DNA from 4 places in the Clostridium fungisolvens genome. Region 2 is predicted to be linked to each of the others. Evidence: a T-box and tRNA genes for the amino acid it is inferred to sense, from the RefSeq annotation. Region 2 holds a T-box; the other regions hold tRNA genes.
What was found. The T-box of region 2 lies ahead of ileS (isoleucine--tRNA ligase). A T-box ahead of a tRNA ligase gene usually reads a tRNA of that ligase, here a tRNA-Ile.
Positions count from the first base shown of each region.

Region 1: it has a tRNA-Ile gene. The T-box ahead of ileS (isoleucine--tRNA ligase) is inferred to sense a tRNA for this amino acid. The anticodon was not compared.
Region 3: it has a tRNA-Ile gene. The T-box ahead of ileS (isoleucine--tRNA ligase) is inferred to sense a tRNA for this amino acid. The anticodon was not compared.
Region 4: it has a tRNA-Ile gene. The T-box ahead of ileS (isoleucine--tRNA ligase) is inferred to sense a tRNA for this amino acid. The anticodon was not compared.

Region 1 is NZ_BLZR01000002.1:145,217-148,836, forward strand. It holds gene rbr (rubrerythrin) at 216-800, shown strand; gene bsdtw1_RS23015 (manganese efflux pump MntP) at 915-1,463, opposite strand; tRNA gene bsdtw1_RS23020 (tRNA-Ala) at 1,650-1,725, opposite strand; tRNA gene bsdtw1_RS23025 (tRNA-Ile) at 1,731-1,807, opposite strand; rRNA gene rrf (5S ribosomal RNA) at 1,814-1,931, opposite strand; rRNA gene bsdtw1_RS23035 (23S ribosomal RNA) at 2,072-3,620, opposite strand, start outside.
Region 2 is NZ_BLZR01000001.1:4,643,324-4,646,943, forward strand. It holds gene ileS (isoleucine--tRNA ligase) at 1-1,536, opposite strand, end outside; T-box leader at 1,674-1,933, opposite strand; gene bsdtw1_RS20610 ((2Fe-2S)-binding protein) at 2,542-2,766, shown strand; gene bsdtw1_RS20615 (CHAP domain-containing protein) at 2,873-3,478, opposite strand; gene bsdtw1_RS20620 (DUF1643 domain-containing protein) at 3,506-3,620, opposite strand, start outside.
Region 3 is NZ_BLZR01000001.1:4,923,265-4,926,884, reverse strand. It holds gene bsdtw1_RS21885 (UPF0182 family protein) at 1-272, opposite strand, end outside; gene bsdtw1_RS21880 (transcription repressor NadR) at 317-835, opposite strand; gene bsdtw1_RS21875 (HDIG domain-containing metalloprotein) at 860-1,360, opposite strand; tRNA gene bsdtw1_RS21870 (tRNA-Ala) at 1,524-1,599, opposite strand; tRNA gene bsdtw1_RS21865 (tRNA-Ile) at 1,605-1,681, opposite strand; rRNA gene rrf (5S ribosomal RNA) at 1,688-1,805, opposite strand; rRNA gene bsdtw1_RS21855 (23S ribosomal RNA) at 1,946-3,620, opposite strand, start outside.
Region 4 is NZ_BLZR01000001.1:4,021,289-4,024,908, reverse strand. It holds rRNA gene bsdtw1_RS17785 (16S ribosomal RNA) at 96-1,615, shown strand; tRNA gene bsdtw1_RS17780 (tRNA-Ala) at 1,740-1,815, shown strand; tRNA gene bsdtw1_RS17775 (tRNA-Ile) at 1,821-1,897, shown strand; rRNA gene bsdtw1_RS17770 (23S ribosomal RNA) at 2,026-3,620, shown strand, end outside.

The DNA.
Region 1 (3,620 bases), on a different contig from region 2:
AATATACAATCCTTTACATTATCTTATTTAAATATTATATATTTATTTTAATATGTTTACCATTAAAAAGTTTATCATTATTATTACAATAATATATATTTTTTGTCATAAACTGAGGTAGCCTTGTAAACTATTTTTAAGACATCAATTAATGCAGGAATTTATGAATATGATGAAGAATACAATACTACATAAAAATATTGGAGGGGATAAATTTGAAATCTTTAAAAGGTACTAAAACATCAGAAAACTTATTGAAGTCCTTTGCAGGAGAATCCCAAGCTAGAAACAGATATACTTATTACGCATCTATTGCAAAAAAAGAAGGATTTGTCCAAATATCAAATCTATTTATAGAAACTGCCGAAAATGAAAAAGAGCATGCAAAAAGGTTCTTTAAGTTTTTAAGTGAAGGCTTAGGAGTTGATAATGTAGAAATAACAGCCACATATCCTGTAGCCTATGGAGATACAAAAGTTAATCTTAAAGCTGCTGCTGACGGAGAAAACGAGGAATGGACAGACCTATACCCTACTTTTGCAGATGAGGCTGAGGCTGAAGGCTTTCCAGTAATAGCAGCCGTTTATAGAAAAATAGCAGAAGTAGAAAAGCATCATGAAGAAAGATATAGAGCTCTTCTCAGTAATATAGAAAATAATAAAGTTTTTTCAAAGGATATTGAAGTTTCGTGGAAGTGCATAAATTGTGGATATATCTATATAGGACAGGATGCCCCTATAGCTTGTCCTGCTTGTGCCCATTCTCAATCTTACTTTGAGGTATTGGCTGAAAACTATTAATATAATAGCTTTTATTTATTTACAAATAAGCACCTATAGTATTTATAGGTGCTTATTATAATGATCTTATATTAGTATAAGTAGGATTACATACTTCCATACACTTCTTTTGACCTATCCCACTAATTCTAACAACCCCATCAATATCATTACTACACCTGATATTATGGTTGCTTTTTTACCAATCTTAAGTTTTCCAAAGAACCTTGTACCATAGTCAGACAACATAAAGATCATAATACTTATAATAAAATATGGTAGTGATATTGCGAAAGGTGAATAACCTGATAACCCTGAACTTACTGAACTTCCTACATCATCAAGAGCCAATACCAATCCTATTGATATAACCTCGGTGTATTTTATATTTTTAACTTTATATTCGTCATCATCACTTTTTTCTAAGATAGATTTGATTATCATCTTACTCCCCATAACTACCAATATTATCACACTCAACATTGTACAAATATTATCACTTAAAAAATTCGATACCATATTGCCAGAAATAGCAGCTATATAGGACACTAGAAATGCTATAGATGATATAATTATATTTTTGTAAAATCCAATCTTTATTCTGCCAACACTGTACGCAACACCTATACCAATGTTATCAATACTATTTACAAAAGCTATGACAAATAAGTATATTAAATGCATAATTCTACCTCCTTATCTTTGGTAAGTACTCATAACATAGTTATGCTAAGGTTATATAGCTGGAGGTGTAGATTTATATATATTTGTCTTAGAATATTCTATTCAAAACCTATAAGTTAGTTGCATTATAATTATTTAATTATTTGCAAACAAAAAAACCATGAACATTAAGTTCATGGTTTACTTTGGTGGAGATAAAGAGATTCGAACTCTTGACCCCCTGCGTGCAAGGCAGGTGCTCTCCCAACTGAGCTATACCCCCAAATATGGTGGACCTTCAGGGACTCGAACCCCGGACCTACCGGTTATGAGCCGGTTGCTCTAACCAACTGAGCTAAAGATCCTTACTAACCTGGCAACCACTTACTCTCCCACACAGTCGCCCATGCAGTACCATCAGCCGTCTAAGTCTTAACCTTCGTGTTCGGTATGGGTACGGGTGTAACCCTAAGACGCATCATTACCAGATATTCAGTTTGTAGTCATTAATTTGACCACAGTGAATATTATATCTAGACTTTTTCTTCTTGTCAACAAGAATTTTTTCTAAATATAAGAAAGATTATTCTTTCAAAATTGCACTTAAGTTTACTTTGTAATATCTTGTATTGGTCAAGCCCTCGACCTATTAGTATCGGTCAGCTGAACATGTTACCATGCTTACACCTCCGACCTATCAACCTCGTGTTCTTCGAGGGGTCTTACTAGCTTACGCTATGGGAAATCTAATCTTGAGGTGGGCTTCACGCTTAGATGCTTTCAGCGTTTATCCCTTCCCGACGTAGCTACCCAGCTATGCTCCTGGCGGAACAACTGGTGCACCAGAGGTCAGTCCATCCCGGTCCTCTCGTACTAAGGACAGCTCCTCTCAAATTTCCTACGCCCGCGACGGATAGGGACCGAACTGTCTCACGACGTTCTGAACCCAGCTCGCGTGCCGCTTTAATGGGCGAACAGCCCAACCCTTGGGACCTACTTCAGCCCCAGGATGCGACGAGCCGACATCGAGGTGCCAAACCTCCCCGTCGATGTGGACTCTTGGGGGAGATCAGCCTGTTATCCCCGAGGTAGCTTTTATCCGTTGAGCGATGGCCCTCCCACGAGGTACCACCGGATCACTAAGCCCGACTTTCGTCCCTGCTCCACTTGTGGGTGTCGCAGTCAGGCTCCCTTCTGCCTTTGCACTCTACGAACGATTTCCGACCGTTCTGAGGGAACCTTTGGGCGCCTCCGTTACTTTTTTGGAGGCGACCGCCCCAGTCAAACTGCCCACCTAACAATGTCCCGTCACCAGCTTCATGGTGCCCGGTTAGAATCCCAGTACTGTCAGGGTGGTATCCCAAGGACGACTCCACATCCCCTAACGAGGATGCTTCCAAGTCTCCCACCTATCCTGTACAGACAATACCGAAACTCAATGCTAAGCTACAGTAAAGCTCTACGGGGTCTTTCCGTCCAATCGCGGGTAGCAAGCATCTTCACTTGCACTACAACTTCGCCGGATTTACAGTTGAGACAGTGCCCAAGTCATTACGCCATTCGTGCGGGTCAGAACTTACCTGACAAGGAATTTCGCTACCTTAGGACCGTTATAGTTACGGCCGCCGTTTACTGGGGCTTAAGTTCACCGCTTCGCGTTACCGCTAACGATTCCCCTTAACCTTCCAGCACCGGGCAGGCGTCAGCCCCTATACATCAGCTTTCGCTTTAGCAGAGACCTGTGTTTTTGCTAAACAGTTGCTTGGGCCTATTCTCTGCGACCTACTCTCGTAGGCACCCCTTCTCCCGAAGTTACGGGGTCAATTTGCCGAGTTCCTTAACTGTAATTCTTCCGCCGGCCTTAGGATTCTCTCCTCACCTACCTGTGTCGGTTTGCGGTACGGGTACTACATTTCTCCCTAGAAGCTTTTCTTGGCAGCGTAGAATCAAGTACTTCAGCCTAAAAGGCCTTCCCCATCACACCTCAGCTAATACAGGCGGATTTGCCTACCTGTATACCTAAGTGCTTAGACTAGCATCCAATAGCTAGCACACTCTATCTTCCTGCGTCACTCCATCGGTAATAACGATTTGCAGTAGTATCGGAATATCAACCGATTGTCCATCACCTACGCCTTTCGGCCTCGGCTTAGGTCCCGACTAACCCTCAGCGGACGA
Region 2 (3,620 bases):
TTCAGCTGTTCTCTTCATTTCCTTTCCACAGCAGCTACACTTAAGTTTTACTCCATCTATATATGGCTTATGAAGTTCTATGTTATCTGGAACATCAATTCCCTTTTCCTTAAGTTCTGCAACACTTCCTATAAGCTCTCTATGACCGCATTCACATTCCCATATTGGAAGTGGTGTACCCCAATATCTATCTCTTGATATACCCCAATCTATAACATTTTCAAGGAACTTACCAAATCTTCCTGTTCTTATGTTATCTGGGTACCAGTTTATCTTATTGTTGTTTTCTAAAAGTTTATCTCTTAAAGATGTCATTCTTACAAACCAACTAGCCTTTGGATAGTAAAGCAGTGGTGTATCGCATCTCCAGCAGTGTGGATATGAGTGCGTATGTTTTTCAGCTTTGTAAAGAGAGTTTTGATCCTTAAGATAATTTAATATCTTTTCATCAGCTTTCTTAACAAATATCCCTGCAAACGGAGTAACTTCATCAACGAATTTTCCTTCTGCATCTACAAGATTAATTAATGGTAACCCATTTTTCTTTGCTACTAAATTATCATCTTCACCATAAGCAGGTGCTATATGAACTATTCCAGTACCATCTGAAAGAGTTACGAAATCACCATGTATAACAAAGAATGCTTTTTCTTCTGGTTTATGGAATGGCATTAGTTGCTCGTATTCTAAACCTAATATCTCTTCACCCTTAAATTCTCTTAACACTTCATAATCATCTGAAAGAACCTTAGCTACTAGTTCCTTAGCTAATATATAAACTTCATCATTTTGTTTAACTTCAACATAATCATAAGCTTTATTTATAGCAAGACCTACGTTAGAAGGTAATGTCCAAGGTGTTGTAGTCCAAGCCATTATATACTTGTTATCTTCACCTTTAACTTTAAACTTAACAAAAGCGGTATTGTCTTTTACATCTTTATATCCTTGAGCAACCTCATGTGATGAAAGTGAAGTTCCACATCTTGGACAGTAAGGCATAACTTTATGACCTTTATATAAAAGATCCTTATCCCACATTTGCTTTAACGCCCACCAAACTGATTCTATGTAAGAATTATGGTAAGTAACATATGGATTCTCCATATCAACCCAGTAACCTATCTTCTTAGACATGTCTTCCCACATACTTACGTAAGTGAATACCGAATCCTTACAAAGCTTAACAAATTCTTCTACTCCATGTTCCTCTATTTGTTGCTTTCCTGATATTCCAAGCTTCTTTTCTATCTCAAGTTCAACTGGAAGTCCATGAGTATCCCATCCAGCTTTTCTTATAACCTTGTATCCTCTCATAACCTTATATCTTGGTATTATATCTTTTATAACTCTTGTTATGATATGTCCAACGTGAGGTTTTCCATTTGCAGTTGGAGGTCCATCATAGAAAGTAAAATACTCTCCTTCTTGGTTTGATTCAAAGCTCTTTTTTATTATTTCTTTATCACTCCAGAGCCCAGCTACATCTCTTTCCAGTTCAACAAAACTTTTTGAAGAATCTAGTTTTTTATACATACTTTTTCCCCTTTCATAAATGGTCAAATATAATTTAGCCCACATTAATGTTAAATATTATGTTTTAGTCTGTTATGCTTACTTATCCACAGATCTCATTGAATTATAATTTCCTAAAGAATAAAAAAAACCTCATCCCATAGGACGAAGTTATATTCGTTATACCACCTTAAGGCGACGCCATATAGACTTACATATTGTAAAATCTACAGCTCATTTTCGAGTACATGTATACTCTATCCTTTAACGCAGGCTAACGAGATAAGCTTATTTGTGAGTTAACACTTTCGGCCTCCAGCTCCTAGGTGATTTTCATTAAGTATATACACGATTTTTCACCAACCAATCGCTCTCTAAAGTACTGTACTTAAATACTTGCCCTAATCATTGCTTTTCAATGTAAAAATTATATCTCAGCTTGAAGTTATTGTCAACATGGTTTAAATTGTTCAGCTTATCTACTCTTTTTGCATATGAAAACATTTACTTAAATATTATTTATTATTATTATAAGTGATATAAAATAACTCTTTACAAAATATACAATATACGTTAATATAATACTTGTAATCATAATATTTAGAGGTGTTTTAAATGTTAATGTATATTTTTAAAATGTTTATTTTTAGTATTATAGTCTTTTCTATGATATTTATTAATCCTAATGGTTTTTTTAATTTCTTTTTTTAGGTATAGCTCATATTAAATTAGATAATTTATTTGTGCCTTAATATAAATTGTATTAACATGGATATAATTAAAGATATATTAGATATAATGTACTTATTATATATCTTTAATTCTTATCAATATAGATTAATTGAATTTAAACTATATTTTGTCAACAAATAATATATGTATATATTACGACTGTTCAGGATACAAGATTTTATTTAATAATTATTACTAATTACTATTGACTTTTAATTTGTATAGTGGTTTAATATAGTTAATAAGATTTTCCATCCCCTTGAATAGTCATCCTTAAAATGTGGAGGATTAACTATGGAAAATAACTTAAATCAAGAAATTTTAGATAAGCTAACAAAAGTCTGTTTATGTAAGGCCATCCCCAGGTCTAAGATAAAAGACGCTATAAGAAAAGGAGCTCGTACACCAGATGAAGTCACTAAGGCTACTGGAGCACGCACCGGTGGTTGTGGCGGTAGACGATGCACCCCTAAAATTCAAGAATTGATAGATGGATATCTAGACGAACAATGGCATTAATTCCCCTTAATTGTTCATTCGTTATTATTTTTATCTCCCTATCGCATACAAAAGATTCACTGAAGCGAATTTCTTCAGTGAATCTTTTTGCGCATCATTATTAAGTTTAGTTTTGTTTTCTAAGCCAACCTGAAACCCCTCTTCCAGCAGCTACGATTGGTTTGTCATCTTTATAGGTTATATTAAGTTTCTCTCTAGGTCTTCCATAAACATTTTGCTGTACTATCTCAATATAATCATCATCAACCTTGCTTACTATTGCTAGATGACCATACTCACCTTTAGTGAATACAATTATATCATTTATTTTAGGTTTATCTCCTTCACCATTTTTAAACTGAATCAGCATCCTAGTATTATTGGTACCTCCATTTTCTATCTTATCATCAAAGTAATCTTTAGCATTTCCTCCACCAGGTATGCTTATGCCTAATTTATCGTAGTAGAACCTATTAATAAACTCTACACATTGCCACTTATACCCGTAAACGTAACCATTTTTATTTTTGTTTATGCCATGTTCCTGGGCTCCATCTTTACCATTATTATATATTGGTATACCTTGATAAGTATCTACTACTTTGCCAACCTCACTTCCAAACTTATACATAAGTCCGGTGACGATAGATACTATAATTCCAACTAATAATACGCCTATTATAGTTAAAGTCATTACTTTTATTATATTTGTGTTTTTTTTGTTATAATACATATAATCCTTTCCAAAGTGCCATCACTTTTACCATTGAAATTCTATTAACGGATCTTGTAAATTCCAATTGACACAATGTCTAGGATACCCTTTCTTTGTAAGGTCTCCTACTATATAAAGTTTCTTTTTTTCGCTGCTTATT
Region 3 (3,620 bases), 280 kb from region 2:
ACAATACTAACTACTTTTATATATCTTTTCTTCTTTCCTTCAAGCTGAGTAAGCAAACTTTTAGTTAACGATTTTAAATAAAAATGTACTACAATAAAACAAACCGCAAATATAGGTACCATAAGTTTTAATATCGCTATAAGTTTAGTAAAATATACAGTGAGGTACCCTACTTCTCTAAACCACTGGATATTTACAATTAAGTTTGAAAAGGACAGAATTAGCATAACTATTATAACAACCGATGCTAATAACCAATAAATCTTTTTCATAAATTTCTTTGCCTCCAATATCCTAATTTATAAATTAGATATGATTATTCTGTTATCAAATATCTTTTATTTTTAAGTTCATTTAATATTAATAACATATTTTCTTCTGTTTCTGTAGATATTGTGTGTATATGTACCCCTCCAGTTAACGATGATAAAGGAGTTGCTTTCAGATTATTAAACTTATCTATAAAATTTGAAAGATCATTAAAGGTTCTTAATTTAAGCATAGCTCTTATTTCACCATATAACGGGTGTTCTACAACTACATCTTCTATAACACCACCATATCTTATAATAGTTGCTAATTCATCTTCCATTTCATCTATATGATGATTAACTGCTATTACCCTATTAATCCTATTAGCTGCATTTTTTTCAATTATATAACCATCTGGAGTAGCGATTATATTATTGCCTTCTGCTCTTAGTAATGCTATATCTTTAACAATTACCTGTCTTGTAACACCTAATTCTTTCGCGAAAGAAGATCCCTTTTGTGGTTCTGAACAATCTATCAATTTATTAATTATCATTTGTTTTCTTAATTTAGCTGTGAGCATATAAATCCTCCTATATCAATTTAGCTAATTTTTATTATCACTTTCTTTTACTATATTAAGCATAGCATTATCAGTGTATTTTTTATCATGATGATTTCCTATGACTTGAAGAAATTCTTCATTATAACCATAACTTCGAAGCATCTCAACTCCCTTTTTAGGATGATTATAGTATATATCTAATATTTTTATGTTATCATATTTTCTAATGCTTCCCTTGGTAAATTTATTCAGCAGGACAACAATAGATTTTTCTATAAAGTTTAAAGGTCTTTCACTCTTTCCAATATCATGAAGCAAAGCTGCTTTTGCTAATTGATATTCATCTAAGTTCTCCTTTATGTTTTCATATATTTCTAATGAATCCTTTGATACTCTTATGCAATGATGTTTATCACCAGTCTTTAGTTTATCAAAAAGCTTTTTTTCATGGTCTTCTAAATACTTATTTATATATTCTTCATCTAACTGCTTAAAATTACAGATTATAGCCCACCAAAATTGTTTTACTCTATAAAAAATCATAATTCTTCTCCATTTTATAATTTATATTACATCTTTTACTGAGTATTCTTCAGTAATAATTATAATATGCCAATTTTTATATGTATATAATAAGTAGATTTTCTTAATATAAATTTAAGTTTAAATACAAAAAAACCATGAACATTAAGTTCATGGTTTACTTTGGTGGAGATAAAGAGATTCGAACTCTTGACCCCCTGCGTGCAAGGCAGGTGCTCTCCCAACTGAGCTATACCCCCAAATATGGTGGACCTTCAGGGACTCGAACCCCGGACCTACCGGTTATGAGCCGGTTGCTCTAACCAACTGAGCTAAAGATCCTTACTAACCTGGCAACCACTTACTCTCCCACACAGTCGCCCATGCAGTACCATCAGCCGTCTAAGTCTTAACCTTCGTGTTCGGTATGGGTACGGGTGTAACCCTAAGACGCATCATTACCAGATATTCAGTTTGTAGTCATTAATTTGACCACAGTGAATATTATATCTAGACTTTTTCTTCTTGTCAACAAGAATTTTTTCTAAATATAAGAAAGATTATTCTTTCAAAATTGCACTTAAGTTTACTTTGTAATATCTTGTATTGGTCAAGCCCTCGACCTATTAGTATCGGTCAGCTGAACATGTTACCATGCTTACACCTCCGACCTATCAACCTCGTGTTCTTCGAGGGGTCTTACTAGCTTACGCTATGGGAAATCTAATCTTGAGGTGGGCTTCACGCTTAGATGCTTTCAGCGTTTATCCCTTCCCGACGTAGCTACCCAGCTATGCTCCTGGCGGAACAACTGGTGCACCAGAGGTCAGTCCATCCCGGTCCTCTCGTACTAAGGACAGCTCCTCTCAAATTTCCTACGCCCGCGACGGATAGGGACCGAACTGTCTCACGACGTTCTGAACCCAGCTCGCGTGCCGCTTTAATGGGCGAACAGCCCAACCCTTGGGACCTACTTCAGCCCCAGGATGCGACGAGCCGACATCGAGGTGCCAAACCTCCCCGTCGATGTGGACTCTTGGGGGAGATCAGCCTGTTATCCCCGAGGTAGCTTTTATCCGTTGAGCGATGGCCCTCCCACGAGGTACCACCGGATCACTAAGCCCGACTTTCGTCCCTGCTCCACTTGTGGGTGTCGCAGTCAGGCTCCCTTCTGCCTTTGCACTCTACGAACGATTTCCGACCGTTCTGAGGGAACCTTTGGGCGCCTCCGTTACTTTTTTGGAGGCGACCGCCCCAGTCAAACTGCCCACCTAACAATGTCCCGTCACCAGCTTCATGGTGCCCGGTTAGAATCCCAGTACTGTCAGGGTGGTATCCCAAGGACGACTCCACATCCCCTAACGAGGATGCTTCCAAGTCTCCCACCTATCCTGTACAGACAATACCGAAACTCAATGCTAAGCTACAGTAAAGCTCTACGGGGTCTTTCCGTCCAATCGCGGGTAGCAAGCATCTTCACTTGCACTACAACTTCGCCGGATTTACAGTTGAGACAGTGCCCAAGTCATTACGCCATTCGTGCGGGTCAGAACTTACCTGACAAGGAATTTCGCTACCTTAGGACCGTTATAGTTACGGCCGCCGTTTACTGGGGCTTAAGTTCACCGCTTCGCGTTACCGCTAACGATTCCCCTTAACCTTCCAGCACCGGGCAGGCGTCAGCCCCTATACATCAGCTTTCGCTTTAGCAGAGACCTGTGTTTTTGCTAAACAGTTGCTTGGGCCTATTCTCTGCGACCTACTCTCGTAGGCACCCCTTCTCCCGAAGTTACGGGGTCAATTTGCCGAGTTCCTTAACTGTAATTCTTCCGCCGGCCTTAGGATTCTCTCCTCACCTACCTGTGTCGGTTTGCGGTACGGGTACTACATTTCTCCCTAGAAGCTTTTCTTGGCAGCGTAGAATCAAGTACTTCAGCCTAAAAGGCCTTCCCCATCACACCTCAGCTAATACAGGCGGATTTGCCTACCTGTATACCTAAGTGCTTAGACTAGCATCCAATAGCTAGCACACTCTATCTTCCTGCGTCACTCCATCGGTAATAACGATTTGCAGTAGTATCGGAATATCAACCGATTGTCCATCACCTACGCCTTTCGGCCTCGGCTTAGGTCCCGACTAACCCTCAGCGGACGAGCCTTCCTGAGGAAACCTTAGGTTTTCGGCCACTAGGATTCTCACCTAGTTCTCGCTACTGATGCCAACATACTCACTCGTAATCAGTCCACCGCTCCTTACGGTACGACTTCAGCCCGATTACGA
Region 4 (3,620 bases), 620 kb from region 2:
CAGAGAAGATAAACAAAGTCTAAAATTAGACTTAAACTAAACCAGCAATTCTTTTGAAAAAAGACTTACTAAGTAAGTAAGCTATGATTAAACTTTAAATTGAGAGTTTGATCCTGGCTCAGGACGAACGCTGGCGGCGTGCCTAACACATGCAAGTCGAGCGGAGAAAGTTCTTCGGAACTTTCTTAGCGGCGGACGGGTGAGTAACACGTGGGTAACCTGCCTTATAGAGGGGGATAGCCTTCCGAAAGGAAGATTAATACCGCATAACATTTTCGTTTCGCATGAAATGAAAATCAAAGGAGCAATCCGCTATAAGATGGACCCGCGGCGCATTAGCTAGTTGGTGAGGTAATGGCTCACCAAGGCGACGATGCGTAGCCGACCTGAGAGGGTGATCGGCCACATTGGAACTGAGATACGGTCCAGACTCCTACGGGAGGCAGCAGTGGGGAATATTGCACAATGGGGGAAACCCTGATGCAGCAACGCCGCGTGAGTGATGAAGGCCTTCGGGTTGTAAAGCTCTGTCTTTGGGGACGATAATGACGGTACCCAAGGAGGAAGCCACGGCTAACTACGTGCCAGCAGCCGCGGTAATACGTAGGTGGCAAGCGTTGTCCGGATTTACTGGGCGTAAAGGGAGCGTAGGTGGATATTTAAGTGGGATGTGAAATACCTGAGCTTAACTTGGGTGCTGCATTCCAAACTGGATATCTAGAGTGCAGGAGAGGAAAGTGGAATTCCTAGTGTAGCGGTGAAATGCGTAGAGATTAGGAAGAACACCAGTGGCGAAGGCGACTTTCTGGACTGTAACTGACACTGAGGCTCGAAAGCGTGGGGAGCAAACAGGATTAGATACCCTGGTAGTCCACGCCGTAAACGATGGATACTAGGTGTGGGGGTTTCAACACCTCCGTGCCGCCGTTAACACAATAAGTATCCCGCCTGGGGAGTACGGTCGCAAGATTAAAACTCAAAGGAATTGACGGGGGCCCGCACAAGCAGCGGAGCATGTGGTTTAATTCGAAGCAACGCGAAGAACCTTACCTAGACTTGACATCTCCTGAATTACCCTTAACCGGGGAAGTCGGTACCTTTGGTACCGACAGGAAGACAGGTGGTGCATGGTTGTCGTCAGCTCGTGTCGTGAGATGTTGGGTTAAGTCCCGCAACGAGCGCAACCCTTATTGTTAGTTGCTACCATTTAGTTGAGCACTCTAGCGAGACTGCCCGGGTTAACCGGGAGGAAGGTGGGGATGACGTCAAATCATCATGCCCCTTATGTCTAGGGCTACACACGTGCTACAATGGCAAGTACAAAGAGACGCAAGACCGTGAGGTGGAGCAAATCTCAAAAACTTGTCCCAGTTCGGATTGTAGGCTGAAACTCGCCTACATGAAGCCGGAGTTGCTAGTAATCGCGAATCAGCATGTCGCGGTGAATACGTTCCCGGGCCTTGTACACACCGCCCGTCACACCATGAGAGTTGGCAATACCCGAAGTCTGTGAGCTAACCCGTAAGGGAGGCAGCAGCCGAAGGTAGGGTCAGCGATTGGGGTGAAGTCGTAACAAGGTAGCCGTAGGAGAACCTGCGGCTGGATCACCTCCTTTCTATGGAGAAATTATTAAGTACTGATGCATTTCAGACTTAATATATACGAATTCTGGTTAGAATCTCTCTCTGTTTAATTTTGAGATACCAAGTAATTGGCATCTTAATTTAATATACACATATGGGGGTATAGCTCAGTTGGGAGAGCACCTGCCTTGCACGCAGGGGGTCAAGAGTTCGAATCTCTTTATCTCCACCATTTGTGGGCTTATAGCTCAGCTGGTTAGAGCGCACGCCTGATAAGCGTGAGGTCGATGGTTCGAGTCCATTTAAGCCCACCATTGTTCTTTGAAAATTGCACATAAGTTAAAGTAAAGATATTTACTATTCTTTGTAATAAATTGATTACTAAAATGCACGCTAGTATTTTAGTAAATCAGCAAATTTGTAACTCAAATTTGATTTGATAGGTCAAGCTACAAAGGGCGCATGGTGAATGCCTTGGCATCAAGAGCCGAAGAAGGACGTGACAAGCTGCGATAAGCTTTGGGTAGGCGCAAATAGCCTGTGATCCAAAGATCTCCGAATGAGGAAACTCACGTAGGTAACCCTACGTATCCTATAGTGAATACATAGCTATAGGAGGGTAAACCTAGGGAACTGAAACATCTAAGTACCTAGAGGAAGAGAAAGAAAAATCGATTCCGTCAGTAGCGGCGAGCGAAATCGGAAGAGCCCAAACCAAAGATTTATCTTTGGGGTTGCGGACAGAACATAACATTGGTGGCTATTGTAATTGAAGATATCTGGAAAGATACACCGTAGAAGGTAATAGTCCTGTAAGTGAAACAAGAAGACCATAGTTCTGCTCCAGAGTACCACGAGACACGTGAAACCTTGTGGGAAGCAGGGAGGACCACCTCCCAAGGCTAAATACTACTTGATGACCGATAGTGAAGAAGTACCGTGAGGGAAAGGTGAAAAGAACCCCGGGAGGGGAGTGAAATAGAACCTGAAACCGTGTGCCTACAACCGATCATAGCACCATATGTGTGTGATGATGTGCTTTTTGTAGAACGAGCCAACGAGTTACGGTATGTAGCGAGGTTAAGTACTTAAGGTACGGAGCCGAAGGGAAACCGAGTCTGAATAGGGCGACTAGTTGCATGCCGTAGACCCGAAACCGGGTGACCTATCCATGGCCAGGTTGAAGCGAAGGTAAAACTTCGTGGAGGACCGAACCACGTTGGTGTTGAAAAACCATGGGATGAGCTGTGGATAGCGGAGAAATTCCAATCGAACTCGGAGATAGCTGGTTCTCCCCGAAATAGCTTTAGGGCTAGCGTCGGATATGACTAATGGAGGTAGAGCACTGAATGGGCTAGGGGGCATATCGCTTACCGAACCTTATCAAACTCCGAATGCCATATAGTATTAGTCCGGCAGTCAGACTGCGAATGATAAGATCCGTAGTCAAAAGGGAAACAGCCCAGATCGTCAGCTAAGGTCCCAAAGTATAAGTTAAGTGGAAAAGGATGTGGGATTTCTAAGACAACTAGGATGTTGGCTTAGAAGCAGCCACTCATTAAAAGAGTGCGTAATAGCTCACTAGTCGAGAGATCCTGCGCCGAAGATGTTCGGGGCTCAAACTTATCACCGAAGCTACGGCTAGCAGATTTATCTGCTGGGGTAGGGGAGCGTCGTAATCGGGCTGAAGTCGTACCGTAAGGAGCGGTGGACTGATTACGAGTGAGTATGTTGGCATCAGTAGCGAGAACTAGGTGAGAATCCTAGTGGCCGAAAACCTAAGGTTTCCTCAGGAAGGCTCGTCCGCTGAGGGTTAGTCGGGACCTAAGCCGAGGCCGAAAGGCGTAGGTGATGGACAATCGGTTGATATTCCGATACTACTGCAAATCGTTATTACCGATGGAGTGACGCAGGAAGATAGAGTGTGCTAGCTATTGGATGCTAGTCTAAGCACTTAGGTATACAGGTAGGCAAATCCGCCTGTATTAGCTGAGGTGTGATGGGGAAGGCCTTTTAGGCTGAAGTACTTGATTCTAC